Regions from separate parts of the Psychrobacillus mangrovi genome, predicted to be linked through region 2. Evidence: riboswitches for the same ligand, from Rfam matches in the RefSeq annotation. Region 2 holds a riboswitch; each other region holds the start of a gene.
The links. Region 2 has a riboswitch for lysine ahead of WAX74_RS06860 (aspartate kinase). Riboswitches for the same ligand answer to the same signal wherever they lie in the genome.
Positions count from the first base shown of each region.

Region 1: it holds a riboswitch for lysine, as region 2 does, so the genes downstream of both, WAX74_RS16570 (transporter substrate-binding domain-containing protein) here and WAX74_RS06860 (aspartate kinase) in region 2, are expected to answer to the same signal.
Region 3: it holds a riboswitch for lysine, as region 2 does, so the genes downstream of both, WAX74_RS13165 (Na+/H+ antiporter NhaC family protein) here and WAX74_RS06860 (aspartate kinase) in region 2, are expected to answer to the same signal.

Region 1 covers NZ_JBAWSY010000017.1:2,521-13,043, reverse strand. Annotated here, with positions in the region: gene WAX74_RS16585 (alpha/beta fold hydrolase) at 1-92, opposite strand, end outside; gene WAX74_RS16580 (amino acid ABC transporter ATP-binding protein) at 211-945, opposite strand; gene WAX74_RS16575 (amino acid ABC transporter permease) at 965-1,720, opposite strand; gene WAX74_RS16570 (transporter substrate-binding domain-containing protein) at 1,781-2,635, opposite strand; lysine riboswitch at 2,763-2,946, opposite strand; gene WAX74_RS16565 (purine-cytosine permease family protein) at 3,228-4,628, shown strand; gene WAX74_RS16560 (SLC45 family MFS transporter) at 5,271-6,455, shown strand; gene WAX74_RS16555 (cation:dicarboxylate symporter family transporter) at 6,495-7,772, opposite strand; gene WAX74_RS16550 (response regulator) at 7,886-8,764, opposite strand; gene WAX74_RS16545 (ATP-binding protein) at 8,767-10,047, opposite strand; gene pgeF (peptidoglycan editing factor PgeF) at 10,361-10,523, shown strand, end outside.
Region 2 covers NZ_JBAWSY010000003.1:196,961-207,483, reverse strand. Annotated here, with positions in the region: gene WAX74_RS06910 (XTP/dITP diphosphatase) at 1-79, opposite strand, end outside; gene rph (ribonuclease PH) at 76-840, opposite strand; gene racE (glutamate racemase) at 912-1,709, opposite strand; gene WAX74_RS06895 (MarR family winged helix-turn-helix transcriptional regulator) at 1,720-2,178, opposite strand; gene WAX74_RS06890 (helix-turn-helix domain-containing protein) at 2,256-2,486, opposite strand; gene WAX74_RS06885 (acyl-CoA thioesterase) at 2,553-2,996, opposite strand; gene sdhB (succinate dehydrogenase iron-sulfur subunit) at 3,125-3,901, opposite strand; gene sdhA (succinate dehydrogenase flavoprotein subunit) at 3,904-5,664, opposite strand; gene WAX74_RS06870 (succinate dehydrogenase cytochrome b558 subunit) at 5,713-6,324, opposite strand; gene WAX74_RS06865 (YslB family protein) at 6,616-7,032, shown strand; gene WAX74_RS06860 (aspartate kinase) at 7,080-8,297, opposite strand; lysine riboswitch at 8,452-8,631, opposite strand; gene uvrC (excinuclease ABC subunit UvrC) at 8,670-10,460, opposite strand; gene trxA (thioredoxin) at 10,513-10,523, opposite strand, start outside.
Region 3 covers NZ_JBAWSY010000009.1:119,476-129,998, reverse strand. Annotated here, with positions in the region: gene WAX74_RS13165 (Na+/H+ antiporter NhaC family protein) at 269-1,837, opposite strand; lysine riboswitch at 1,943-2,126, opposite strand; gene yunB (sporulation protein YunB) at 2,177-2,956, opposite strand; gene WAX74_RS13155 (bifunctional metallophosphatase/5'-nucleotidase) at 3,005-4,369, opposite strand; gene WAX74_RS13150 (sulfite exporter TauE/SafE family protein) at 4,388-5,206, opposite strand; gene WAX74_RS13145 (DUF72 domain-containing protein) at 5,206-6,057, opposite strand; gene sufB (Fe-S cluster assembly protein SufB) at 6,167-7,564, opposite strand; gene sufU (Fe-S cluster assembly sulfur transfer protein SufU) at 7,589-8,023, opposite strand; gene WAX74_RS13130 (cysteine desulfurase) at 8,013-9,242, opposite strand; gene sufD (Fe-S cluster assembly protein SufD) at 9,242-10,523, opposite strand, start outside.

The sequences.
Region 1 (10,523 bases), on a different contig from region 2:
CTTTGACTACAGCCAAATCCATGACCAAATATAATTGTTTTTTCTCCCTCACCCAGTACTTTTACATTATTACGCGCTAAAACATTTGTCATATTTAAACCCCCTTTGGTGATCTAATATATAATTGAAAATAAAAAAAGGCTTCCCTTCTCATGTTGAAGGGAAACCAAATAATAATCAAGTAGAATAATAAATTTGTTCCTAATAAGCTTATTTTAATGTACGCTTTAAAAACTCTCTCGTTCGTTCTTGTGTTGGATTATTAAAGATTTGTTCAGGGCTTCCTTCTTCTGCAATAACCCCTTTATCCATGAATACAACTCTATCGGAAACTTCTTTTGCAAATTCCATTTCATGCGTTACGATTAACATGGTAAGCCCGGTTTCGGCAAGTTCCTTCATGACTTTCAGAACTTCTCCCACCATCTCTGGATCAAGAGCGGAGGTTGGTTCATCGAACAGCATTACATCTGGTTCCATCGATAAAGCTCGAGCTATCGCAACACGTTGTTTTTGGCCACCGGATAGTTGGCTTGGTTTTGCATTCACATACTGGTCCATACCAACCACTTTCAAATATTTGAGTGCTTTTTTCTCTGCTTCTTCTTTAGACCGTTTTAATACTTTTACTTGACCAACAACACAGTTGCTTAACACATTATGATTATTAAATAAATTAAATTGTTGGAAAACCATTCCTAGCTTTGTTCGGTAAGCATGGATATCATGTTTATCATCCAATATATTTTCACCATGATAAATAATTTGTCCACCACTTGGTTTTTCTAAAAGATTAACACAACGAAGAAGTGTGGATTTACCGGATCCAGAAGAACCAATGATGCATACAACTTCTCCCTTACTCACGGAAAAGTCAATATCTCTTAATACTTCATGGTTACCAAAGGATTTGTTTAAATGTTGTATTTCGATTACTTTTTCCATATGATCCACTCCTTCCTTCTTATAATCCTGCATTGTTTTTTGGTAGTGTGACTTGTGTTGGTTGACCGATCATACTGTAGTTTTCAGGTCCATCTAATCTTCTTTCAACATAACGTAAAATGATTGTTACCGTAAACGTCATGACGAAGTACAAAATACACGCAACAAAAAACGGCTCAAAATATTTGAAGCTGATTCCTGCGACGGTTTTTGTTTGGAAGTATAGTTCTGTTACACCTATTACATTCAGTACTGACGTATCTTTAATATTTATAATAAATTGGTTTCCAGTAGCTGGTAAAATATTTCGTACCACCTGCGGCAATACTACATGAAGCATCGTTTGGATATGATTCATACCAATTGCTTGTGCTGATTCAAATTGTCCTTTATCAATGGAAATGACACCACCACGAACAATCTCGGCCATGTAAGCCCCTGTATTAATAGATACAATAAAAATAGCTGCAGCAGTTCTGTCCATATCAACACCAAAAGCTAAAGCAGACCCATAATAGATAACCATCGCTTGTACGATCATCGGTGTTCCACGGAAAAATTCAATATACATTGTTAGAATGGCATTTACTATTTTCAAGAAAATTCGTTTTGCTTTTCGTTCTGGCATAGGGATTGTTCGAATAACTCCCGCCAGCAAACCAATAATGGCTCCAAAGATTGTACCAATGATAGAGATTAAGAGCGTCATACCTGCTCCACGTAGGAACATCGGCCAGTTATTGGTAACCATTGATATTATATACTCAATGCTCATACTTATCCTCCTCATAAATTAAACCGACTGCAAAGAGATGCAGCCGGTATCACTTCATCTTTATTCAGAAGCTGGTTGATTTTTAATGGCAGTATCCATAATGTTTTGACGATCTTCTTCTGATATTCCCGCCAATATATCATTAATTTGTTTTGTTAAGTCACTGCCCTTTTTGAGTCCAACTGCAACTGCTGTTTCTTCTTCATCCGCAACAAATCCATCGGTAAATTCAACCATCGCAAAATTTTCGTTCGCTGATGAAGCACTAATTCCTTCCGGACGCTCGGAAACATAACCATCTAGCATTCCAGACTCTAATGCAACACGCATTGCTGGGAAATTATCCATCGCTGGTTGTTTTTTTACACCTTTAATTTGGTCAATTACACCGTAATGTGAAGTATTTAATTGTCCTGACACTTTTGCTCCACTGAAATCTTGGATAGAAGTAGCTCCTTCATAAGGTCCACCTTTTTTAACTACCATTACAAAATTAGAAGTGTAATAGTTTTCAGAGAAGTCGATTGTTTGTTTACGCTCTTTTGTAGGGGACATTCCCGCTATGATTGCATCAATTTTATCTGATTGTAACGATGGAACAAGTCCATCCCATTCTGTTTTAACGATAACTAGTTCTTTACCTAATCCGTCTGCAATTCGTTTTGCAATTTCTACATCATATCCACCAGCATATTCTGCGTTTCCATCAATCTTCACTCCACCATTGGAATCATCTAGTTGTGTCCAGTTAAAAGGTGCATAACCAGCTTCTAAACCTACTGTAAACGTATCTGCTATTGCTTCTTTAGTATTATCAGTTGAAGATCCTGAAGTTTCTGTTGCATCCGTTCCACATGCTGCTAGAAGCATGATGATTGACACGAACATTGCTAGAACTATTAATTTGTTTTTCATTCTATTACTCTCCTTTTATATAAGATTATGTTTTTGACTACTAAAAAAGGACAACTTACACAAAAAAAGACCTGAGATGAACTCAGGTCGCAATATGTATAGTTGCCCTAAATCCTCTACTTTTCCCAAATGAGATAGCACACCACTACAAACCGGGATGTTTATAGTGGACAGTCCTGTAGTTATTCACTACAGACCCAGCAAGTAATACCGAGAATTATTACAAACTTCGGCGACATTTCCTTCTCCCTAGAATCATGGCTTCTCAAACTCCACTAAGGACTGTTAAACATCGCGCCTCTACCCCACTGTATAAGTGAGGTCGTATTCAATTATTGTCCATAGTCTACAACACGAATGAATATCTGTCAATCACTCTAGAAGTAATAACAAGTTTCTGAATTAAAAATAATCTTTTAAAAGTAAATGCATTTTTTCAAATGCAGTAGCAAATAATAAACTCTATCCGACTAATCGTTTAAAAACCTTGATATTAGTGGTATAATAGGATACGGATGAAGTGGTAGACGAATTTATTAAAAAAATGGAAGTGAGTTTTTTTATGAACTAATACAAAAAAGGAGATGATATTATGGGATCTGTCAAAGTAGCAGATCACAAAGTGTCAGATGAGATGAAAGATGATTATTCATTAGATAGAGTGCCTCGAGATCAAAGGAAGATGGGTTGGTTTAGTGTTACCAATATCACATTTGGTATCGCAACGGCAATTTTTTATTTTCAAATGGGAAGCGTTATGGCACTTCAATTCGGAGCCATAAATGCTATCATATCCTCCATATACGCGATAATCGTTGCCGGTATACTCGGAACGTTCATAGCTTATCTATCAGCCAAATCCGGGATGAACGTTAACTTATTATCAAGAGGCGGAGGTTTTGGTTACATAGGTGCATCGTTAACCTCATTCATTTATGCAACAAACTTTATCATGTACTGTGCATTTGAAGGCCTGATTTTAGTTTCCGCAGTTCACACCTTCTTCCCCGCCCTACCTGAATGGGCACTAATTATTTTCTTCGGATCTATTGTTATTCCATTAAATTGGTTTGGTATTAAACAACTAGATAAATTACAAAAATGGTCTTTACCGATTTTCGGTATTTTTTTATTATGTGCCATTATAATGTCATTCTTCACTCCATCCGTTTATGAAGGAGCATTTTGGACGTATATGCCAGAAGGCGTGCAGGTGGGTGGCCAAGCTTTACTACTTTGTATAGGAATGCAGCATGGAATAATGGGTCTGACAGCTTTACTTTCTTCAGACTACGCGCGTTTTCTTAAACCAAAGGATCTTAAAATAGGCTCTCTAGCAATAGGCTTTATTCCACAAATCTTCTGTTTTGGAGTTATGGGTGGTCTTGGTATATGGTTCGGTGTTCGTTTAGGTGAACCAAATCCAGGTGTTTATATCGTTCTACTCTTAGGGCTCGGTGGCGTATTATTCACCATGTTAACTCAACTTAGAATTAACGTTACCAATATCTACAGTAGTTCCCTATCACTTGCTAGCTTCTTTGAGAACGTATTTAGATTTACGCCAGGCAGACGATTTTGGGTTGTTGTCTCAGGATTATGTGCAATAGGATTAATGCTAGGTGGTATTGTGGATCATTTAGATACAGCAATGACATTCCAAGGAGTCTTTTTACTTGCTTGGGCATCGATACTAGTTACGGATGCCATGATCGTGAAAAAACTATTAAAAATTGGTCCTGGTTATTACGAGGCTCGACACAAATATTTATATAAATGGAATCCTGTTGGTGTAGTATCTTTACTTATCTCAAGTGGTTTGGGTACAATAGCCGCACTAGGATATATGGGATCATTTTTGGAAAGTACTGCAGCATTCTTTGCAGCAATTTTAGCAGCTATAATCACCGTGATTTTAGCCGTTTTTACAAAAGGTAAATATTATAGCAAAGAGCTTCCAAATGACATTCCTAAGGAAGATTATATTGCATAATAGTTAAAAAGATATTTTCTATCCGCAACTATTAACCATTCAATCAGCTTACCCTTCATTTTTTAACTTCCAGATAGCCTTCTTATAGGCATACAATTCGTTTTATACTATATTCTCACTCTTTTAGAAGGAAGAGTTTATAGTAGGCTGGTTGCCTATTGGTTGCTCTACTTATTCCCTCAACAGATTTATGCTTCGAATTTTATCATTTAATATATCATCTAATAATAAAACAGACACTGCCTGATCGGTATAATACAACTAACTAATGCACCTTGTATCTCTACAGGGTGCATTTTTTATTAATTGTCTTTGTTAACCTTCGTCGTTGTTTTTCAAAGAAATAATCTGTTCATCTAGTACAATGCCAACCGTACGTACGCGCGCATGCGGCGTGTAAGGCGTACATCCAGATAACACCTACTGATATAGTTTTCTATTCATTTCATCACAATATTGAATATAGAATTATTATTTTGAAACTTTGTACTTTTTACTAGTAGATTCTTGCTGTCAGCTCTAATGCATAATTAATTAGAATTATAAACCAAACGATATGGACTCTTTACTTCCACAAAACCATATACATAAAAGTACAATATTTTATAAAAAAATGAATACCTTTTCTAGAGGGGGAATGCGATGAAAAAGATGTGGTTTTTGGGATTTGGCTTTTTTAGCATTAGTTTAGGGTGGTCTCTATATAACGCATTTGTTCCTTTTTTCCTAAACGATTTTCTTACAAGCACTGCATTAATTGGTTTTCTTATGACGATTGATAATTATTTTGCTCTTTTCTTACAGCCATATATAGGAAACCGAAGTGATCAAACGAATACTCGTTTTGGTCGCAGAATGCCTTATTTATTGATTGGTATACCATTTGCTGCTCTGTTTTATGCGCTTATTCCGTTTCACACAAGTTTAACCACATTAGTAATCTTTATGATATGTATGAATATATCCATGGCTATTTTCCGTTCACCAACCATTGCTTTAATGCCAGATATAACTCCCGAACATAATCGTACGAAAGCAAATGGCGTTATCAATTTTATGGGAGGCCTTGGTGGCATTTTAGCTTTTAGTATAGGTTCTATGTTATTTGGAATAGAAGAATCCATCCCGTTTTTAGCAGTCTCAGCCATCTTCGTCTTAGCGCTACTTGTTCTCTTTAAAAATATTAAAGAAAATCGAGATGCCATACCTATAACTATTTCAACTAGCCCAAAAATAAATTACAAAGCAGAGTTAAATAAACCTACGATTTTTCTTTTAACCGCGATATTCTTTTGGTTTGTAGCAATTCAAGGAATGGAAGCATTATTTACTTTATATGGGGTAAATGAGCTTAGTTTATCCAAAAGTTCGTCTGCCTTTTCATTGGCATTCTTTTCATTAAGTTTTGTACTGACTGCTATTCCAAGTGGTATATTAGGTGCAAAGTTTGGAAAGAAAAAAATGATATTAATTGGTGTAATTGGTTTATTTTTTGTTTTTTTCCTATTAAATTGGGTAGATTCCCTCTTAACATTACGCACTCTTTTATTAATCGGAGGGGCGTTCTGGGCATGTATAAATATAAATTCATACCCTTTCATTGTTTCTCTTGGAAGTGAACATAGCTTTGGTACTAGAACTGGATTATATTATTTAGTTTCTTCTTTAGCTGCCATTATTTCACCACCGTCTTTAGGATTTTTAATTGATTTATTTGGGTACGGAGTGCTTTTCAATGCTACAGCTGTTAGTATGCTTTTTGCATTAGCTTGTATGTGGAAGGTTAAAACCCCTAAAAACAGAGACTTAATAGAAGGCAATGCATAAAAAGACCTCGCTTCGTTTGGAAGCGAGGTCTCATTTTTATTATGCTGTTTCTTCAATGGAAGCATAGTATTTCTCTTCTTTTTCTTTATCAAATCGACCTTCCCATTTAGCCATAACTACTGTAGCCAATGCATTACCTACTACATTTACTACTGTGCGAGCCATATCTAGAAGTCGGTCAATACCAGCGATGAATGCAAGTCCTTCTAATGGGATTCCAACAGTTCCTAAAGTAGCTAAAAGTACGACGAAGGAAACCCCTGGTACTCCAGCAATCCCTTTAGAAGTCACCATCAACACTAAAACAAGCGTAATTTGTTGCATAATACTCAAATCAATTCCATACATCTGTGCAATAAAAATTGCCGCAATTGCTTGGTATAAAGTGGAGCCGTCTAAGTTAAAAGAATATCCTGTCGGTACAACGAAGGAAACAATATCCTTTGGTGATCCAAACTTCTCCATTTTCTCCATCACTTTTGGCAAAACAGTTTCAGAGCTAGATGTAGAATACGCTAAAAGCAATTCGTCTTTTAATACTTTAATTAGATGGAAGATATTGATGCCTACAAATTTCGCAATACCACCTAGAACTACAACAATGAAAAATAACATCGCAGCGTAAACAAGTATCATTAATTTTCCGAGTGGCAATAAAGACTCTAATCCAAATTTAGAAACGGTAACACCTATTAACGCAAATACACCAAACGGGGCAAATTTCATAATCAAATTAGTTACCCAGAACATAGCATCCGCAGTCCCTTGGAAAAAGGCAAGGACTGGTTTCCCTCTTTCTCCAATAGCAGCTACTCCTAATCCGAATAAGACTGAAAAGAATATAATGGCAAGCATATTACCATCTGCCATAGATTGAACAATATTACTTGGCACAGCATTTATAATTACATCAGCAAACCCATGACTTTGTACATCTTCCGTAGTCTTTACATATTGATCAATATTACCTTTAGATAATGATGACATATCAATACCAACACCAGGTTTAAAGATATTAGCTGCCAATAAGCCTACAACTATTGCGATGGTCGTAACGATTTCAAAGTAAATGAGCGTTTTTCCACCGAGCTTACCTAGTTGCTTAATATCACCTGTTCCAGCAACACCCAAGATTAACGTAGATACAATAATCGGTACAACAATCATTTTAATCATATTAATAAAAATAGTACCAATCGGCTGTAAATACGTTTCTACAGCAGGATTACCAAAAAAGATGGCTCCAACAATGATACCTAATATTAATCCGACTAAAATTTGATATGCCAAAGTAAATTTAAACTTTTTTTTCTTCATTCATCTGTCACCTCTTTTATATTGAAAACGCTTTCTCTCGTTTTGAGTAGCTTTTACAATATATTAAAGGATACTTACAAAATCCGACATAATCCGACATAAAGTTTATATTTTTAATAGTATTTATCCTTTGTTTCTAAATACAACACTTGTAGAAACTTTTTAATATTTACTTTTACCCTTGTTGCTACATCGCCTTCTTCATTTATTTGTCTCATTTGATTTCTAATTTCTTGAAAGTCAAAATATCGAGGAGCATAGTACTCAAAGTTAGGATTCGTGTAATCGATTAAACCCATTGAAGCTAAATTATTTATAGCAGTTAGAATTGTTCTGCGAATACGCTGCTCTATTGCTTTACTTTCCTTTTTTATATCTACTGGTTGAGTTTTTAAAGCAACAATCTCGTATAGATCCTTCAATGGTGGTAATTGAATAGCTTGATCCTCTCGCTCCATTAAGTATTCGATTATCGTAACAATATCATCGCTTCCTACTTCTCCGATTACCCCCATATCACTTAATATGGTTACTACAATATCTTTTATATTTTGTCGTCTCATCAAAGGTTTATTTGGAGCGATATTTTCTAATGATTGTCTGATTGCAAGAAGTGAATTTTTTAGCTTAAATTGTTCTTCTGTCTTTTTTAGAATACTTTGTACTTCTACACGATTAATCGGCTTATGTATAAAAAACTCTACTCCTTTTTCATACGCTTCCCCCACCATTTCTTTGTTTACAATTTGGGAAATCATGATAAATTGCCCTTGAAATCCTTCCTTTCTCAAATGCTCGATTGTTTCAATACCATCTAACTTTGGCATTAATAAATCTATAAGCACAACATCTGGATGCATCGACAGGATAGAGGTGAGGCTATTAGCTCCACTATCTGCCTCACCTATAACAACGCCAAGCTCCCGTTCAGTTATTATATTTTTTAGCATAGTTCTACTAGCTTTATCATCATCTACAATAAAATAACGCAGTTTTATTCCACTCGCTTTCGTATGTTTTCCGTAGGGATATGAATTCGAAAAACGGTTCCCATTGGAGTTGTTTCTAATTGAATGGTTCCATTCAACTGTTGAATAATCTCCTTTACATGAGACAGGCCAATACCGGTAGCCGCAACCCCCTGCTCGTTATACTTTGTCGTATATCCAGGTTCGAAAATAATGGACTCGTCCTCTTTCAGAATACCCTTACCTGTATCATTCATAACAAAACAAGTGAATTTAGATTCTTCAAATATTGTAACCGTAATGTCACCCGTACCTACAATCGCTTCGACAGCATTGGCAGTCAGATTATTTAACACGGCCAATAGAGGGATTTGCTGATCTGTTTCGAAATCAATAGACATGGATAGATGAAAAGAAATCTTCTTTTTTAATAGTTCACTGTATTTTTCATTAGCAGTTATTACAAAGTTCATCACATCCGAAAGAAAAAGAGGTGCTTCTTTGTTTTCTTTCGTTATTTTAGTCAGCCCAGATAAAATCCTCTGGGAATCTTTTTTAACCTCATGAATTTCTTGTGTAATATGAAGTGCTTGAATACTAAGCTCATGTAATTCTCTCTTTTTTAATTGTCTATATAGATCATGGGTAGAGGCTGTTATTTGCTCTAAATGATTTAAGGATTTTTGTAAATAAAGGGTTTCTGCATATAGTTCTGAACCTACACCAAGCATTTCTTGCACCTGCTTTTTTTGCTCCGAAACTGTAATAGCACTATATAATCCTACAACAAAATAACTACGAAATAACGCTACTCCACTTATTAACATGAAATCCCTGAAACTTAATAAGTCTTGGTGCAATAAACCATGTCTTAAAACATGCTCCGATACGTTTCCTATCACTTCTAGCAAGGTTGCCCATGCTCCTAAAATGAGAGGCGAAGTTTTATACTTTTCTATCTTGACCAAGTCTAAGACCATCGTAAATATGAAGTAAAAGAAAAATGCAGGAAAGTGATTTTTCAAGCTAATTACCACTTGAACTCCATCAAGCATCGATTCTTCCAGCACACGAAAACAAACGACGGTTATGCCAGTAACCAAACCAGTACGTAAATAGGACACCGGGGTCCAAATTAAAATAAGCAGAAAAAAAGTAACACTGCCCAGTCCAAAACGAAAAGCTTCTTCCTCAAAAGGCACTACCTTAATTTCACTGGCAATCGTCGTCAGTATTGCTGTAAAAATTACTATAATTATTTCATTTCTATTAAATTTTTTTAAAAAGAGTTTGCTTGTAGATAGCATTTAATTCACCTATTAACTCATATATTTTCGCTCTTCTTAAAGATACATCATTTTACTCACACAATAAAATTCAAGGCTGCAAATCCTCTATAAATGAATAAAACCCAAGAGCAAAAGAGTTTCTCTCTGCCCATGGGGTCTAAAAATCTGAAATGGATGCTTCTCTATCTCATTTCCTTCATCGTTTGTTAATTTGCCAGGCTTTATTATTACTCATAATTCAAAAGGCATTAAATTATATTGAAAAAGTTCAATTATAACCACTGCCTATACATCAGCAATACATTCATATATATTAAAACTAGGTGATGAGATGAAAGCAAACATATACTTAAACAATGATAAGATCCTTGCAGGCATGACTTTAAAAGATGAAGCTGAACTTGAAAACAACAACATGGCACTTCATTCATGTGAAAAACCTGAAAATATATTAGTCAATCGAAGAAGATTAGCCGCTTCTTTACATTGTGAAC
Region 2 (10,523 bases):
CGTAGCCTAGAGGTCCAAATAATGCTTCAAAATCTTTTGCTTTTCCTTTATTTTTAGTAGCAATAATTATTTTTTTCATTTTGTCACCTGACCTTTATCACCGATTTTATGAGCCAATTCACCAAGCGCAGAACGTTGAATGTCCATTAACTGCTTAATACCAACCTCACCATACTCAAGTAGTTCCAGTAACTCTTTTTTGGAGAAAGTTGCTTCTTCACCAGTACCTTGTAGTTCCACATATTCCCCATCACTCGTTTGAACGATATTCATATCTACTGCTGCTGATGAATCTTCTTCATAGTTTAAATCTAATACAACACCAACATTTTCAATAATACCAACACTTGTTGCAGCTAAATAATGACGTACTGGAAATACCGGCAAGTTCTTTTCTTCATACAGTTTACCAAGAGCAATCGTTAAAGCAACAAATGCTCCTGTTATACTAGCTGTTCTTGTGCCTCCATCCGCCTGAATTACATCACAGTCGATCCAAATGGTTTTCTCTCCTATACTTTCTAAGTCTACTACTGAACGCAATGCTCGTCCTATTAGGCGTTGTATTTCCATTGTCCGACCAGTTACTTTACCTTTTGAAGCTTCACGTTGTGTACGAGCTTGTGTCGCTCGTGGAAGCATAGAATATTCCGCAGTGATCCAGCCCTTGCCTTGTCCTCTTAAAAAAGGCGGCACTCTATCTTCAATAGTTGCATTACATATGACCTTTGTTCGTCCCACTGTTATTAATACGGACCCTTCTGGATGAATTAAATAATCCGTTGCTATTTGTACTTCCCTTAATTGATCTACGTTTCTACCATCAGTTCTTGTTGTCATATACTTCTCCTTTATATTACACTTCAAGCAAAATAAGACCCCGCTATTCGAGGATTCTCAAGTTAACAGGGTCATGTAAATGAAATTGTTCTTACATCTGCATTTTGCAGTACTAACCACTTTTCGACAATTGTCTTAAAGATTGGAATAGATCCAGTTGTATAGAATACCGGCTGTTTGTAACCCGAAAGTGGATTATGCATCTCATGATAATCCAAGTACTCTAATACTTCCTGGGCTGTTTGCTCTGCGGAAGAAAGCACCTTCACCTGAGGGCCAACAGCTTCCTCAATATATTTTTGTAATAAAGGATAATGGGTACAGCCAAGGATGACCGTATCAAATTGTTCGTTTTTTAATGGAAGTAACGTATTGTATACCATATTACGGGCAAATTCCCCTTCATACTCATTGCTTTCCACAAGAGGCACGAAAGTAGGGCATGCAAGTGGTATAACTTTGCTCGATGAATTCAGAGCAGTTATAGCCTCTTCATAAGCCCCACTTTTTATTGTACCGCTTGTACCTAAGACTACAATTTCATTTTTTTTTGTAGCTTTCATTGCAGCACGAGCGCCTGGAAAAATAACTCCAATCACTGGAAAAGGCATTTTTTTGCTTAATGAATCAAGTGCAACGGCAGTTGCTGTATTACAAGCAATGACCAACATTTTAATATTCATTTTAGATAAAGCAGTTGCCAATTGCCATGTAAATTTACGTACTTCTCCGCTCGAACGCGGTCCATATGGACATCTTGCAGTATCTCCAATATAAATAATTTCTTCATTCGGCAAAAGTCGCATAATTTCTTTAGCGACTGTTAAACCGCCAACTCCAGAGTCTATAACGCCAATCGGGGCTTTCAATTTTAATTCCTCAGTTCTTTTTCATCTCTTGGTGTAATTTTTCTAATAATGTTGATAGATTTGCTACTTCGTCTTTGTTGAATTGTTTTAGTATGTCTTCTAAGTACTGTTGTCTTTTAGCTATTACTTCTTCAATAATACGTTCGCCTTCTTTTAATAAATGTATTCTTACTACACGACGATCTTGATCATCACGAATTCTTTGAACAAGTTCGCTTCTTTCCATACGATCGATTAAATCGGTCGTTGTACTAAAAGCTAAATACATTTTATTTGATAAATCGCCAATTGTCATATCTCCTTGCTCCAAGAGCCATTGAAGTGCCACAAACTGTGGGGGAGTTATTGTATAGGCATTTAAAATTTGTCGCCCTTTTTGCTTGATAATACCCGAAATATGTCTAAGTTCTTTTTCTAAAAAAGCAACCTCATGATGATCATGGTGTGCAATTTTTATATCATCTGCCATTTAATCCTTCACTCCTCAAAACAATTCGTTCTATTTATTATTGTGACGTGTTCTGAGGAAAATGGCAAGGATTCTAATTAATTCAACGATAGTTCACCTAATCGTAATAATTCGACAATCGCTTGAGACCTACCCGATACTCCTAATTTTTGTATCGTATTGGAAATATGATTTCTTACTGTTTTTTCACTTATAGATAACTGTACAGATATTTCTTTTGTAGAATGATCCTCAACTAATAACTGAAATATTTGACGTTCCCTGCTCGTCAGTATTGATCGATGCTGATTACTATCATACAATGCCATAGCCCCCCTATCCACTCTTCTACTAACGTATGTAGCATGGGGAAAGTAGGTGACGGCTAGTTATGCCTACTTATTAAAAACTTTTAATTTTTCTTCTGACCATTTTGATCCTCTTCCGGTTTTCTTATCAATTTGGACCATTGTACCTCTTCCAGTGAAGACGATTTCTTCTTTCACGTTTTTTGCCATGTAATGTATATCTATGGATGACGAACCTACAGAATTGATTTTCACATAAATACGAAGTTTTTCATCGAAAAACACTTGTCTCAAGTAATCGCATTGCAAATCGGCAACAACTGGGATGGTTTCAGTATTAGGATTTAACCAATCACTCATTAACTTTATATGTTTTAGAAACTCAATACGTGCATACTCAAAATACGCAAATGTCACTGTATTATTTAGATGTCCGAACATATCCGTCTCTGAAAAACGAACACTTACCTCTGAATAAAAAGAAAATTCTTGCTCCCAACTTTTTATATCTTCTATGTAACTAGCTTTCATGACAACCATCCTCCTAATAAATGAATAACAATTCATTTATTATAGCAAAAAAATAAAAAATCTGCATAGAATACTAAATTCTACACAGATTTCTCTATATTCAGCTTTAAGAAAGCGCTTTTGTTCTATTAATCCACCATGTTGTCGCTTCCGAAGAAGTTTTTGAACATTTGAACAGTAGTATCACGGTTTAAAGCAGCAATTGAAGTTGTTAGTGGAATACCTTTTGGACATGCAACAACACAGTTTTGTGCGTTACCACAGTTAGCAAGGCCACCATCACCCATAATTGCGTTTAATCTTTCATCTTTGTTCATAGAACCTGTTGGGTGAGCGTTAAATAAACGTACTTGTGAAAGTGGCGCTGGTCCAATAAAGTTTGAACCGCTATTAACGTTAGGACAAGCTTCCAAGCAAACACCGCAAGTCATACATTTAGATAATTCATAAGCCCATTGACGTTTACGTTCAGGCATACGAGGACCTTCTCCAAGTTCGTATGATCCATCAATTGGAACCCATGCTTTTACTTTTTTCAAAGAATCAAACATACGAGTTCTATCAACTTGAAGGTCACGAACTACTGGGAAAGTTTTCATAGGTGCCAAACGAATAGGTTGAGTCAGTTGATCAACAAGTGCTGAACATGATTGACGTGGCTTATCGTTAATAACCATTGAACAAGCTCCACAAACTTCCTCTAGACAGTTCATATCCCAAGTTACTGGAGACGTCGCTTTTCCATCAGCATTGACTGGATTTTGACGAATTTCCATTAAGGCAGAGATAACATTCATATTAGGACGGTAGTTCACTTCGAACTTTTCCCAATAAGGTGTTGATTCAGGTGTATCTTGGCGGAGAATCTCAAATGTAACTTTTTTTGTTTCTGTCGCTGTAACCATTTTTATTTTTCTCCTTTCGTAGAAGAATAATCACGTTTACGAGGTGGAACAAGTGATACATCTACTTCTTCATAAGAAATAATAGGAGCACCAGTAGCTGGATCAAACTTAGCCATTGTTGTTTTCAAAAATTCTTCATCATTACGTTCTGGGAAATCAGGTTTGTAATGTGCTCCACGACTTTCATTACGTTTTAGTGCACCAATCGTAATAACGCGTGCTAAGTATAGCATATTTTTTAATTGTCGAGTAAATGATGCGCCTTGGTTAGACCATTTTTGTGTATCGTCCATATTAATATTCTCGTAGCGCTCTAGTAACTCTTGGATTTTTTTATCGGTAGCTTCCAGTTTGTCATTGTAACGTACAACCGTTACATTGTCAGTCATCCACTCACCTAATTCTTTATGAAGTAAGTAAGCATTTTCAGTACCTTTCATCGCTAACGTTTTATCCCATTTCTCTTGCTCAAGTTGAATTTCTGCGTCGAAAATAGTAGCGTCCATATCTTCAGCATGAGTATCAAGGTTTCTCATATATTTAACTGCATTAGGACCAGCTACGCTTCCACCAAATACAGCAGAAAGTAATGAGTTAGCTCCTAAACGGTTTGCACCATGTTGTGAATAATCACACTCACCTGCAGCAAATAAACCAGGAATATTCGTCATTTGATCCTCATCAACCCATAGTCCACCCATAGAATAATGAACAGCTGGGAAGATTTTCATTGGTACTTTACGAGGGTCATCGCCAGTGAATTTTTCGTAAATTTCAATGATACCACCAAGTTTAACATCTAGTTCATGTGGATCTTTGTGTGAAAGATCTAGGTAAACCATGTTTTCACCGTTAATACCAAGTTTTTGGTTAACACATACGTCGAAAATTTCACGTGTTGCAATATCACGTGGAACTAGATTTCCGTACGCAGGATATTTCTCTTCAAGGAAATACCAAGGCTTACCGTCTTTATAAGTCCAAATACGTCCACCTTCACCACGTGCAGATTCTGACATTAATCGTAGTTTGTCATCACCAGGTATTGCAGTTGGGTGAATTTGAATGAATTCCCCGTTTGAATAATGTGCTCCTTGTTGATAAACGATAGAAGCAGCAGAACCAGTGTTAATAATAGAGTTAGTCGTTTTACCAAAGATAATACCAGGGCCACCAGTAGCCATGATAACAGCATCTCCACGGAAAGCACGAATTTCCATTGTTTTAAGGTTTTGTGCTTTAATACCGCGACAAACGCCTTCGCTATCTTTAACTATTCCAAGGAATTCCCATCCTTCGAATTTCGTTACAAGACCATCTACCTCGAAACGACGAACTTGCTCGTCCAAAGCATATAGAAGTTGTTGACCAGTCGTTGCCCCAGCAAACGCTGTACGGTGCATTAATGTTCCACCGAAACGACGGAAGTCTAATAATCCTTCAGGCGTACGGTTAAACATAACACCCATACGATCAAATAAATTTATAATACCAGGTGCAGCATCAGTCATCGCTTTTACTGGCCCTTGGTTTGCTAAGAAGTCTCCACCATAAACAGTGTCATCTAAATGTACTGCTGGTGAATCTCCTTCACCTTTTGTATTTACAGCCCCGTTAATACCGCCTTGTGCACAAACAGAGTGTGAGCGTTTTACAGGAACTAATGAAAATAGATCTACATGCGTACCATCTTCGGCCGCTTTCATTGTTGCCATTAACCCGGCTAATCCACCACCGACAACAATAAGTTTACTTTTTGCCATGTCAATCTCACTCCTCATTTTAATAGTAGTTGAACGTGTAGAAGGATCTTATACGAACGCAAGAAGAGCTTGTACACCAACTACAGATAACGCTAGGAAGATTATTAATGTTACATATGTAACAACTTGTTGTGATTTAGCAGATTGAGTAATTCCCCAGCTTACTAGGAATGACCAAATACCATTTGCTAAGTGGAAAGTAGCAGAAATTACCCCTACTATATAGAAGCCTAACATCCATGGATTAGATAAAATTTCAACCATCATGTTAAAATTAACTTCTTTCGCTCCAATAGCTGCTTGGAATCTTGTTTCAAATACATGCCAAGCGATGAATACAACAAGGAAAATTCCAGTGAAACGTTGTAAAATGAACAAATAGTTACGAAGTGTACCAAAGTTTTTCGGATTATTTTTTGCAGTAAATGCAATATAAATTCCGTAAAATGCATGGAACATCAACGGTAAGTAAATTACAAAGACTTCCAAGAATAATAAGAATGGAAGACTCTCCATAAAGTGTGTTGCCCCATTAAATGCTTCTGGTCCTTTAGTAGCAAAATGGTTAATGATCAAATGTTGCGTCAAAAACAATCCAACAGGAATAATTCCTAATAGTGAATGTAGTCGGCGCCAGTAAAATTCGCGATCTTTCGACAAAACAGTTACCCCCCTCAGATTTACATTGACGCAATGATTACTATTGTAATAGAACAATAGGTTTCATTCCGTGCACACATCATCATGTTACGAATTTATGACATATCCATTGTACTCTCAACAATTTAGAGCGTCAAGGTATCTTTCCGTTTTTTCAAAATGTTTAATGTTTCATTTTTGTATAATGATTCGTTTAATTTTTCACATACTATATACCCTTACCAAGGGAAATTTTTTTATGATAAAATAAACTAGAATATTAGAATATAGATTAGAAAGAAGGGTTGCTACTTGGATGAAAAGGAACATTCACATGTAACTTCCTTTGGATATGAATTATTACGCGATCACGTTCTTGCTTCTATTCTCGGAAAACATGAAAAAGATATTTTATATTGGGCAGGAAAAGACCTTGCCCGCAAATTCCCCCTTTATTCGATGGAAGAGGCATCCTCTTTCTTTAACGAAGCAGGATGGGGAATTTTAAAGTTAGATAAAACGACAAAAGATTCCGCTTTTTATACCTTGCAAACTTTTAATTTACCGCAAAGCGGGAAAAGTAGAAGTCATCGATTAGAAGCAGGGTTTTTAGCTGAACAACAGCAGAAAATTGGTGGTTTTTTAACAGAATGCTATGACGAACAGCAAAAGAAAAATGGAGTTGTCACTTTTCATGTTAAATGGGACCTAAAAACTACCATTTCATAATGCAAATAAAGCAATGTACGAAACTGTACATTGCTTTTTATTGATTATTAAGCAATTTCTAAACCAAATTCACTGTGTAAGGCAGTAGCAGCTGAAATCATATCACTCTGTGGAACGACTACTGATACTTTTATTTCTGATGTGCTTACCATCTTCACAGGAATATTTTCCTTCCGAAGACGATCGAACATTTGAGCTGCAACACCTGGATTAGAGACCATTCCCGAGCCCACAATCGAAACTTTCGCAAGTCCTACTTCAAAGTCTGCGAATGTAAAACCAAGATTTTTTTTATTGGTTTCCAATACTGTAATTGCCTCCGCTAAGGAATCTTTTTTGATAGAAAATGAAACTGCAGGTTTTACACCATCCACGATCGACTGCACGATAATATCAACATCAATATGATTCGCTGCAAGTGTCGTAAATATAGAAGCTAATGATCCATTAAATGGCACTTCGTATTCAATCGTTAAACGGACAATATCGGATTCAAAAGCTACTCCTCGAACAACTAAATTATTTTCCACATCCACTTCCTCCTTTAAAATAGTTCCCTCTTCATCACTAAAACTAGGGCGCACACGTAATGGAATCTTGTAATTTTTCGCAAATTCTACAGCTCTTGGATGTAATACGCCGGCTCCTAAATTAGCAAGCTCTAACATCTCATCATATTCAAGTTGCTCTAGTTTTCGAGCATTTTTAATATAACGTGGATCAGAAGTATATATTCCATCTACATCTGTGTAAATATCGCAGACTTCTGCCTCGATGGAAGCTGCAATTGCAACGGCTGAAGTATCTGAGCCGCCTCTACCAAGAGTTGTAATCTCTTCCTGCGTGGATATTCCCTGAAAGCCAGCAACAATTACTACTTTATCTTCCGCAAGTTTGTCCAAGATTTTGGAAGAATCGAACGTAAGGATCTTTGCATTTCTATGTACGTCATCTGTCTGTAATCCTGCTTGCCATCCAGTTAAGGAAATGGCCTCAATTCCTAATGAACTTAATTTGATGGCCAGTAAAGCCATTGTGACCTGTTCTCCTGTAGATAGAAGCATATCCATTTCACGTTTTGATGGTGCATCCGATAGCTCGTTTGCCAAATCAACTAGTTCATCTGTAGATTTTCCCATCGCGGAAACAACTACTACAATTTCATTACCTTTTTCTTTCTCCATTTTAATTCTTCTTGCAACATTAGCAATTTTTTCTGTAGTGGCAACGGAAGTACCACCAAATTTCATTACAATTTTACTCATGAACATCTTCTCCCTTATTTCATTATCTTTCCATGCAACCGCCTAAGTTTGCATCATAATAAAAAGGCGCTGGAGTTGGGACGATAATTAAATAAAAAAAGCTTCTCACATATTGTGAAAAGCTTTGTCCCATACACGGTCAAAAGAATTGTCCATGTGAGATAGCCCTCCAGAATATTGCATTCTGACAATTCTACATTTATTAAATGCAGAACCAACATAAGAAAAGGAAAAGCTTTTCTATGTTTCGGCGAACGACCCTTTCCTCAACTATTATAGGATCTTTTCATCCTCCTGCTGAGTACTCTTGCCAATTCGCACCTCTATCTTCACTTAAAGTGAATATTAAATTGTTTCAACCATAACATAAGATTATTCAGAAGACAATGATTTTTTCTGAAAATGCTCTATCAATATATCTGCTAACTTTTCAGGAAGTCCTGCCTTTATGAATTCTTCTTTAGTAGCAGCTTGCATTTTCTTGATGGAACCAAAATGCTTTAATAATAAAGTCTTTCTCTTAGGTCCAATTCCTTCTATACCATCTAATGAAGAAGCAATCGTATGTTTCCCTCGTTGCTGACGATGAAAAGTAATCGCAAATCGGTGTACTTCATCTTGTATACGTTGTAAAAGGTAAAATGCTTCACTTGTACGTTTCATCGGAATAATTTCCATTGGATCTCCAAATAGTAACTGGGAGGTTTGATGTTTTCCGTCTTTTGCAAGACCAGCAATAGGGATATCTAATCCTAACTCATCTTCCAAAATCTCTCTAGCAGCTTCTATTTGTCCTTTTCCACCATCAATAATGATTAAATCTGGCAAAGGCAAGTTCTCTTTCAAAACTCTTGTGTATCTTCTTCTAACAACCTCACGCATCGCTCCATAATCATCATGTTTGGCAGCTGTTTTTGTTTTATATTTCCGATAATCTTTTTTATAAGCTCTACCATCTACAAACACAACCATAGCTGATACTGCATCTGTACCATGTATATGCGAATTGTCAAACGCTTCTATTCTACTTGGAATTGCAATTCCCATTAAGTCGCCTAATTCTTCTACAGCACCAATAGTACGTTCTTCTTGTCTTTCAATAAGATGAAATTTCTCACTTAAAGCCAACACTGCATTTTTTTCTGCAAGATCTACTAAATTCTTTTTGGTTCCTTTTTGCGGAATGATGACTTTCATTTCTAATAATTCAGTTGCCAAATGCAAATCTGTACTATTTGGAACAAAAATTTCTTTTGGTTTGATGTGTTCGGGTTTTGCATAAAACTGACCTAAAAAAGTGAGGAATTCTTCTTCGGGATCACGATAAATAGGAAATAAAGAGACATCCCTTTCGATTAACTTCCCTTGTCGAACAAAGAACACTTGGACACACATCCACCCTTTGTCCACAGAATATCCAAATACATCTCTACTTGTAAAGTCGTTCATCGTCATTTTTTGTTTTTCCATCACTTGTTCAATGTGAGATATTTGATCTCTATATTCCTTAGCACGCTCAAATTCTAAGTTCTCGGCAGCAGTATGCATTTTTTCTGTCAGGTCCTTCTTCACAGTCGTATGTCCACCATTCAAGAAACTAACTATTTCTTGAATTATTTCATTATAAGTGGATTCCTCAATTTTTTTCACACAGGGAGCTAAGCATTGTCCCATGTGATAATAGAGACAGACTCGGTTAGGCATTTTCTGACATTTACGTAAAGGATATAATCTGTCCAGTAGCTTTTTTGTTTCATGAGCGGCGTGAGAATTAGGGTAGGGGCCAAAATATTTCCCTTTATCTTTTTTTACTTGTCTCGTAATAATAAGTTTAGGGTTCTTTTCAGCTGTAATTTTAATGTATGGATACGTCTTATCGTCCTTTAACATGACATTGTACTTGGGGTCATGTTTTTTAATAAGATGAAGCTCAAGTATTAATGCTTCTAATTCAGACGATGTAACGATATATTCGAAGTCAACTATTTCTTGAACAAGTCTTTGAGTTTTTCCGTCGTGAGATCCCGTAAAATAGGAACGAACACGATTTTTTAGTATCTTTGCTTTACCGACATAGATAATCGTACCTTGTCGATCCTTCATTAAATAACAACCTGGTTGATCTGGTAAAATTGCACACTTCTGTTGAATTAAATCATTCATATTATCACCTGTTTAAAAAAACCGGGCACCATTCAGGACACCCGGCTTAATATTATGCGTTTT
Region 3 (10,523 bases), on a different contig from region 2:
ATTAAATTAAATTCAGGTAGTGCTCCCCATTATTTCAACCTAGGAAACTCTCAATTTTAATTCCATATATGGCGTAGAAATAGACAAAGAAATAAGGCACTTTTCTGTTTAATTTTGAACAGAAAGTGCCTTATTTTTCTTCAAAACCAATTACGTCATTAAAATATATGTTTTTCAGTGCCCTCATCTACATAGAGGATGGGAGGCAATCATTGTTTTGGCCCAAGCGGATCGGCGCACGACCTAGGTTAGCTTTAGTTAGCTTGCTTTAACTCTGTTTTATATCTTTTTTTGAAGAAATATTCCACACTGTAAACAAGACAATTAGAATTACTACGACTGTTACGAATCCAATAATAACAGATCCAGTTAGACCTAATACTAAGTATCCGATAGCAGCTATGACTGCACTTATAATGGCATAAGGCAACTGAGTAATTACGTGATCGATAACATTTACTCCTGCGCCAGTTGCTGACATAATCGTAGTATCTGAAATTGGAGAACAATGATCACCAAAAACAGCGCCAGCAAGTACTGCAGCTAATACAGGCAACAATAGTTCCGGCTCTATTGCCATTATAATACTTGCTCCAATAGGTAGTAGTATTCCGAAAGAGCCCCAAGATGACCCTGTTGCAAAAGCCATTAGAGCTGTTAGAACAAATAGTAAGAATGGAATTACACCCACTGGAATATTGTTTTCAGCAACTAAAGTTGCCAAATATGCTCCAGTTCCAAGAGCTTCAATTAAAAATGATAATGACCACGCAAATATTAAGATACATATTGCCGGTAACATTGAACTAATTCCAGTAATTAACGCTTTCCAAACAAGGCTTACCCTTGCCGTTGGATTGTATTTTAGCTGTCGTAAGTATAATAATACAGCTATTAAAGTAGCAGTTAGTCCTCCAACAAATAAAGAGAAAGGAACATCCGTATTTTCAAAAATTGTAAATATATCTAGCTGTTTCCCTGAATTTTGATACCCTGTCCAAAACATTGAAAATAGAGTTACCAAAACCAGTGTAACTATCGGTAAAACCAAATCAATTACTTTTCCATAATTGTTTTCTGGAAAATTTCCTTGAAGCTCTCCCGGATTTGGTTTACTCGTGTCAAATAATTTCCCGGTTTCTACAGCAATTTTTTCGTGTCTCTTCATCGGCATTATGTCAAAGTCTGTCCATGCCATAAAGAAAACGATGGCAAGAGTAGAAATAACATAGAAATTCATTGGAGCCATTAACATAAAAGCTTGAAGTGGTGTATACGTAGTAACCGCATGGGTTGTAAATATAACACCTATTTGACTTATTAAAAATGCTCCCCAACTAGAGACAGGTGCTATTACACATATAGGAGCAGACGTAGAATCGATAAAATATGCTAATTTTGCTCGCGAAACCCTATGAGAATCTGTAATAGGTCTAGCAATTTGACCAACCGCTAACGCATTAAAATAGTCATCTACAAAGATAATAATTCCTAAAAACGCTGTGAGAAGTTTAGATCCTCTGCGAGTCTTTATTCTTTGTACAGCCCAAGCAGCAAAAGCTGTGCTTCCTCCAGACAAACTTACTAAAGCAGTAATGATTCCTAAAAATAATATAAACGATAAAATGTAAATATTATATGTGTTTAAACCTTCATCCCAAAAAGATACTTTAAAAGATTCCCATAACAATAATATAGAATCCAGTGGGGCAAAGTTTTCCACTAAAAGTGAAGCGGATATAATTCCAACTCCAAGTGATAATAAAACTCTTTTCGTTACTAACACCATAATGATTGCTAATAAAGGTGGTAATAAAGAAAAAATAGTATTTTCCAAGATAATTTCCTCCTTCTTAGGTGGAGGCACAGAACAGTAAACAAAAAGACCAACCAAATGTTTTGGCTGGCCTCTACTATAGAATTCAAGAATGCACTTTAATCCTTACTCTGTAGCTCGCCATTTATATCATTCCATATAAATGACAGTGTTATTCCTCTTCAAAATAACCCCAACTTTATGTTTTATGACAAAAACATTTCGTTTCGGCAAAGCTTCCTTTCCTAAAAGATCTTCGTTGTCATCCTCACTCATAGTACTATTAAGCAATGCAGCCTCTACCTATTCATTTTTTGCATCTATTACTTTAACATCAAATGTAACCTAAAGCAATCATTCTTATTTTGGTACTGGTGTTGGATTAATTGGTACTTCTACAGAAGGTGCACTACCACCATCACCTTTTGTATAAATTTGAGGAACTTGACCTTGTATTAAACCCATTGCGACCGGAATCTTTTGCTCGACGGTACTCATTTTACTTGCAAGCGGAACAATAATTTGAACATTTACCTTCAATAAGATACTTATATCTACAAAGGCATTATTTATTCCAAACTCATCTATACTTTGTACGACGGTAGATTGAACGTTTCCAATCACATGAAATCTAATGGGAATTTTTGGCCCTAAATTTCCGATTAACGGTATATTGGCTGCCTGCCCCATCGGAACAAAAAACACGACGCCACCTTGATCTTCCATTGTTTGTTTATCGTACTCAATATCATCTAAATAAGGTAAGCTTGAAAGATTACCCTTTTCCGCTTGTTCTAAATGGGATTGTACTAAACTTTGCGTATCAGACAATACTCGGTTAATGATTTCCGTGTTAAATTTTGTAGTCACCATATTATTTGCACTTTCAGATGGAACATGCTCAATAATGTCATTTACATCTAACACATTAGCAATTCTTGTATTGATTGCTTTACTTATAACCATTGAGGCAATTTTATTCGTCTGAACCTCTGCATATTGCAGATAAGTTGGTGTCAAGCGAGCATTGATCCAATAAAACAAACCCGCTACAGAAAGGATAAAGCAAGCTAAAAAAATGGCTAATTTACGCTGCATATTTAAAAACTTGATTCTTTTCTTCTTACGATAGAACAACAAAAAAAAATCCCCCTAGTTATCTATATGTAACCGAAGGATTTTAAATGACTATTTTTCCTGTCTTTGTCCGTACCACTTTAAAACATCTCGTATAAATTCGGGCATAAAGTACTGCTTCTTCGCAAATTTAAAAGAGGGAAAGAAATAGCCAAACGTAAACATATCGAGCGTAGCAAGATGATAAATTTTTTCTAGCTGAACAAGTTCTCCTTTTACGTATACATCCCCTTCTACATCCTCGAAAAGTTGCTGAAATTGCATAGCGCCCAAATATTTCCCTCTGAATCCTAAGCCTTTTACTTCTAGAAGTGGCCATTTTTCGTTTTTAGAAAGCTCCACCGCTTCCAATAATTCTGCTCCTGTTAAGCTGATTACACACGGATTGATTGGATGAGGTAATAGTCTATGCAAATCACCTGCCGTAATGATTCCTTCTTGTAAATCAGTTAAGAAAATACCAGCTGGATACATGGCACAATCTGCTCCTGTAAAAGCAAGCAATGCCTCACCAAAGAAACCGGACATACTCGATGGTTCGAACCAATCTCTCTTCAAAAATGTTTGATTAATAAAAAGTGGGTAATCTAGCTTAGTCTTTCCGATTTGCTGCCAAAATGCTAATTGTTCTGCATTATTTTGGGGAATTTCCAGTGATTCTATTGGATAAAGAACAGCTTGTTTAGAAGTAATTTCCCTAACGCTATGGTCAAATTCTATTGTAACTTTCCCTACATAGGCTCCATATTTTCCAGCTGCGGCTTGCAACGTACCATTCAGCACTTTCCCTTCATCAAAAAAATGGTGTGTATGAGAGCCAAAAATAACATCTATTTGCGGTATTTGCTCTGTAATTATTTCGTCCTGAGATATTCCAAGGTGCGACATACAAAGAATAATATCTACTTTATCTCTTATTTCTTCACATACTTCTTTTAAGCGATTGATTGGCTGTTGAATATGCCAGCCCAATTTTTCATAATAAATTCCAAAGTCTGCGGTAGCAGCTACCAATCCAATCCGAATTCCAGAAGAAGTTTTGTGTATTTTATATGGGAGTATCCATGATGGTATGATGCCATTTTTATCTGTAAAGTTCGAGACAACTACATCAAAATTTGCATCTGTATACATTTCGTCTAGTTCCTCATGACTTAATGTGATGCCTTCATTATTTCCGATGGTGACATAATCATAACCAGCCTCATTTAATAACTCTACATTTCCTTTCCCAAGTGTACCTTCAGTAAAGATATTGGAACGATCAATATGATCACCAATATCTAAAATGAGATAAGAATCATGTCCTTCATGCATCTTTTGTCTAGCGGAGAGAAACTGATGTATAGTCGGCCAGTTTTCTAAATGACTATGCAAATCATTTGTATGATAAATATGAATTGTTTCTCTCAACATAAACCCACCTTTTTAAATTTACATAAGACCAGCTATAATGGATCGAACTCCTAATAATAACAAGATAATTCGAAGGGCGACGACAAGTGTCTCCGAATTAAGTTTTTTATTTAAGCTTGCACCTAGTTTCGCACCAATATAAGCAGCTGGAATGACCGGTATCGTATAAAGCCACGGCACATTCCCCAATGAAATATGTGTAATCGAGTTAATGATAGAAGATAAAAATACCATAAACATTGATGTACCCACAGCCACATGTGGTGGAAATAAAAACAATAGAATCATAGCAGGAACAATAATCGATCCACCACCAATTCCAAATAAACCTGAGGCGAATCCTACCCCAAATGTTAATAGTATTGCAAACCAGATTGGATATCCATAAACATATGTATTTTTATCATCTGTAAATGTTTTTTTCTGTCCATTTTCTACAAACCACTTTACTGGTTTTAAACGATCCCGTACAAGCAGAAGTGTCGATAGAATAATAAGTAATATGCCAAAATATAGATTAAAGGATGGTAAATCTAATCCCTTGTTCACCCATGCTCCAAGTATCGTTCCTGGTATACTCCCTATAAAAAATATAAACCCACTTTTAAAATCAACTGTCTTTGTTTTCATATAGGAAAGTGTGGATGAAAGACCTGTGAAAATCATCATAATTACAGATAGTCCTACCACACTTTGAGGTGTAATATTAGGTATTAGCGCAAGGGTAGTTCCAAAAAATAATACAGCTGGCACTAAAATTACTCCGCCACCTAAACCTACTAAAGCTCCAACTATACCAGAGAAAAGACCAGCTAAAACTAGTAAAATCCACTCCATTATATCCCTCCGTCAAATAAATCTAACTGTTTGGGAGCCAAACCTTCAAATTCTATTCCTAGCATCTGTTGAAAGGTTTTTGCATTTTTTGCTGCATGCCCACCAGAATTATTATTAAATAATACCACTACTTCTTTTGCGTTAGTATGTAATTCCTCGCAAATCTTTTGAATGTCAAAAAGTTCTTCGTAATTATAATCATATAAATAACGTACCTCTCGCCATTTTTCACTATCCCCTGGATTTATCCAGCCATATGTATTTCTTCCATGCAGTCTCACAAGTACTCTGTTTGAAGTGGAAACAGGGATCAAAGGGACACACCCTTCCCCCACTTGAGGCTCATCACAGACAGTATGGTGAAAATGGTTATCTTGTAGAAACTGAATAGTAGGTTCTTTAAACGTAGGTGCGTACCACGATTGGTGACGGAATTCGATTGCAACTTCAAAATCTTTTAACTCTGTTCTCACTTTATATAAATAGTCAACATTTTCTTTTTTACATTGAAACCAAGGAGGAAATTGAACTAATACCATGGATAGCTTTCCACATTCCTTAAAAGGTTGAATGGATTCTCGGTAACGGGCAAACATTTCTTCGAGTGAATCAAAAGGAGATTCCCCTCTTAGATGGCCTGTAATACCTTGATACGCCTTAACAATAAATTGAAAGTTATTAGGAGTTTCCCTTATCCACTTTTCAACATTCCTTTTGGTAGGTATTGCATAAAAAGCTGTATCAAGTTCTACTACTGGAAAATGGGCACTATAATCTTGTAATTTTTCTTTCGGAGAAGAAACATATAAATCTGTATGATCTCCCCAGCCTGTCAAACCAATTTTTATCATGTGTTCACCCCACTATTTATCATATCACTAACTACATCTTTGAGCTAAAATAAAAAAAGCAGCAGAGGTTAATTTTACTCAACCTTGCTGCTTTATAAAAATTTTGGTATTAACCGATAGAACCTTCCATTTCGAACTTAATTAAACGGTTCATCTCAACCGCGTATTCCATTGGAAGTTCTTTTGTAAATGGTTCGATGAAGCCCATTACGATCATTTCTGTTGCTTCTTCTTCACTTAGCCCACGGCTCATCAAGTAGAACAATTGCTCCTCTGAAACTTTAGAAACTTTTGCTTCATGTTCAAGAGAGATATTATCATTCAGGATTTCATTGTATGGAATTGTATCTGAAGTGGATTGATTATCCATAATCAACGTATCACATTCAATGTTAGAACGAGCACCAGTTGCTTTACGACCAAAATGAACTTGTCCGCGGTAAGTTACTTTCCCACCTTGTTTCGAAATAGATTTAGAAACAATTGTAGAAGAAGTATTCGGAGCCAAGTGTAGCATTTTAGCACCAGCGTCTTGGTGTTGACCTTTACCAGCAATTGCAATAGAAAGAGTCAAACCACGTGCGCCTTCTCCTTTTAGGATAACAGCTGGGTATTTCATTGTTAACTTAGAACCAATATTTCCATCAATCCATTCCATTGTAGCGTTAGCTTCACAAACTGCACGTTTCGTAACTAAGTTATAAACGTTGTTTGCCCAGTTTTGGATTGTTGTGTAACGGCAATAAGCATCTTTTTTGATGATGATCTCAACAACTGCACTATGAAGCGAGTTTGTTGTATATACAGGAGCTGTACATCCTTCTACATAGTGTACAGAAGCACCTTCATCTACAATGATAAGCGTACGCTCGAATTGACCCATATTCTCAGAGTTAATACGGAAGTATGCTTGAAGTGGTGTATCCACTTTTACGCCTGGTGGTACATAAATAAATGATCCACCTGACCAAACTGCAGAGTTAAGTGCAGAAAATTTGTTGTCTGTTGAAGGAATTACAGTTCCCCAATATTTTTTAAAGATGTCTTCATTTTCACGAAGAGCAGAATCAGTATCCTTAAATACGATTCCTAAGTCTTCAAGCTCTTCCTTCATGTTATGGTAAACAACTTCTGATTCATACTGTGCAGAAACACCTGCAAGGTACTTTTGTTCAGCTTCTGGAATACCAAGTTTATCAAATGTTGCTTTGATTTCCTCTGGTACTTCATCCCATGATTTTTGAGTTGCTTCGGATGGTTTTACATAGTAAGTAATTTCATCGAAGTTTAAAGATCCTAAATCTCCACCCCATTGAGGCATTGGTTTAGAATAAAAGATTTCTAACGCTTTCAAACGATAATCTAACATCCATTGTGGTTCATTTTTCATATTAGATATTTCTATTACAATATCCTTGGTTAAACCACGTTTTGAACGGAAAATGGATACGTCTTTATCGTGGAAACCATATTTGTAATCACCAATTTCAGGCATTTGTTTTGCCATCGTATTTCCTCCGTTCTCCAATTATTATTTTTCTTCTGAAACGCCTTTTTCCATAGCCTTCCAAGCAAGTGTTGCACATTTAATACGTGCAGGAAACTTAGATACTCCATGTAATGCTTCGATATCCTCCAAGTCAATGGAATCATCATAGTCTTTTCCTAGCATCATCTCTGAAAAAGTAGTGGAAAGTTTTAAAGCTTCATCCACTTTTTTCCCTTTTACTGCTTGGGTCATCATGGAAGCAGATGCCATTGAAATAGAACAACCTTCCCCATCAAACTTTGCGTTTTGGATAACTCCATCTTCCACTTGAAGTGTTAAATGAATGCGATCTCCACAAGTTGGGTTATTCATGTCAATTGTTAGAGCACCTTCCTCGATACTTCCTTTGTTACGAGGATTTTTATAATGGTCCATTATTACTCGACGATATAATTGATCTAAATTATTAGAAGACATCGTTAAAATACTCCTTTGCAGTGCGCAATCCAGCAACTAAACGGTCAATATCCTCTTCTGTGTTATAAAGATAAAAACTTGCTCTTGCAGTAGCCGTACATTGTAACCATTTCATCAACGGTTGTGCACAATGATGACCTGCACGAACAGCAATACCGCTCATATCAAGTACGGTTGCAACATCATGTGGATGCACATCATCTAAGTTGAATGTTACAATTCCAGCTCGCTTAGACGGATCACTTGGTCCATAAATAGTCAAGCCTTCTATTGTTAGCATTTTATCCATGGCGTAAGCAGCAAGCTCATGCTCGTGTTTTTCAATCTCATCTAGCCCGATTTCTTCAAGGAAATCAATCGCAGCAGCTAAACCTATTGCACCAGCAATGATTGGTGTTCCTCCTTCAAATTTCCAAGGAAGCTCTTTCCAAGTAGACTCGTATAAGCCTACAAAGTCAATCATTTCTCCACCAAACTCGATTGGCTCCATGTTTTCAAGCAATTCTTGTTTACCATAAAGTACGCCAATACCAGTTGGACCACACATTTTGTGACCTGAAAAAGCAAGAAAATCACAATCCAAATTTTGAACATCTAGCTTTAAGTGTGGGGCAGCCTGAGCTCCGTCCACTACCATTATAGCACCATGCTCATGCGCAATTTCTGTAATTTCTTTAATTGGATTCATTGTACCTAATACGTTTGAAACGTATACAATGGATACAATTTTCGTTTTATCTGTGATAGTAGCACGAACTTTTTCTAATGATAATGTTCCATCTGCTTCTAAATCGATATATTTTAATATTGCACCTGTATCTTTCGCAAGTTGTTGCCACGGAATGATATTAGAATGGTGTTCCATATGCGTGATAACAATTTCATCGCCTTCTTTTACATTTGCTAAGCCATAGCTTCTTGCAACTGTATTGATAGATGTTGTTGTACCACGAGTAAATATTATTTCTTTTGTCGATTTAGCATTAATGAATTTTCGAACCTTTTCTCGTGCACCTTCGTAACTTTCTGTCGCACGATTTCCTAATGTATGAACACCTCGGTGAACATTAGAGTTTTCAAATTCATAATACTTTTTAATTGCATCGATTACTTGAACCGGCTTTTGAGAAGTAGCACCACTATCTAAATAGACAAGTGGATGACCATTGATTTCTTGATTTAATATTGGAAAATAGCTTCGAATCTCTTTGCTGAGCATTAGCGAACTTTCCTTTCAATAACCTCCGTCAGCTGTTTCTTTACGCCTTCGATAGGTAATTCATTTACTACTGGAGCAAGGAATCCATGGATAACTAGACGCTCTGCTTCGTGTTTTGAAATACCACGGCTCATTAAATAGTACAACTGAAGTGGGTCTACTCGGCCAACAGAAGCTGCGTGACCTGCTGTTACATCATCTTCATCAATCAGTAAAATCGGGTTAGCATCTCCACGTGCTTTTTCACTTAACATAAGTACACGGGATTCTTGTACTGCATTTGATTTTGTAGCCCCAAATTCAATTTTCCCAATTCCATTAAAAATAGATGATGCCTCGTCTTTCATTACACCGTGTTTCAGGATATGACCATCTGTATGTTTTCCCCAATGAATAACTTTTGTTGTAAAGTTTTGTTTTTGTTTCCCTCGACCTACAACAACCATTTTAACACGACCTTGTGAATTGTCCCCAACTAAATGAGTTACATTTTCAGAAATCGTATCGCTATCGTTCATCATGCCAAGTGCCCATTCAAGCACTGCATCACGGTTTGTTACTCCGCGGCGGTTTACATAAGTAGTAAATCCTTCTGCAAGTACATCTACAGTTCCAAAAGTTACTTTTGCATTATCTTTCGCAATAACTTCAGAAACAATATTAGCTAAGCCGTTTGTTTCTTCAACAGTTGATAAATAGTTTTCCACATACGTAACTACACTGTTTTCATCTGCAACTAGTAAAGTGTGATTGAAAAGTGAAGCTGTATTGTCGTCGTGTAAATAAATTACTTGGATTGGCTCTTCTACTACAACATTTTTCGGTACGTATACAAATACCCCACCATTTAAAAGTGCTGCATGTAAAGCTGTTAGTTTATGCTCATTTACTTTTACGCCATCTGTCATAAAATATTTTTGAACTAGGTCACTATTTTCACGGATTGCTGTAAAAATATCTGTTAAAATAACACCTTTTGCTTTTAGTTCTTCCGATAAAGAAACAAATGCAGGGGTATTATTATGTTGAATATAAATATTTTTTTGTTCTTCTGCATTTACAAGTGCTTTTACTTCTTCTGGTAATTCTTCTAAAGAAGTAAAAACACTGCTCTCTACAGTATGTGTAGGAAATTCAATGAAATTCCAATTATCGATTTTTGTTTTATCTGGCTTTGGCATTGGAAGTGATTCAAGCTCACCAAGTGCTTGTAGACGAAGGTCTGTCAACCAGCTTGGTTCTTGTTTACTTTCTGAAAAGGAGCGGATATCCTGCTCGGTT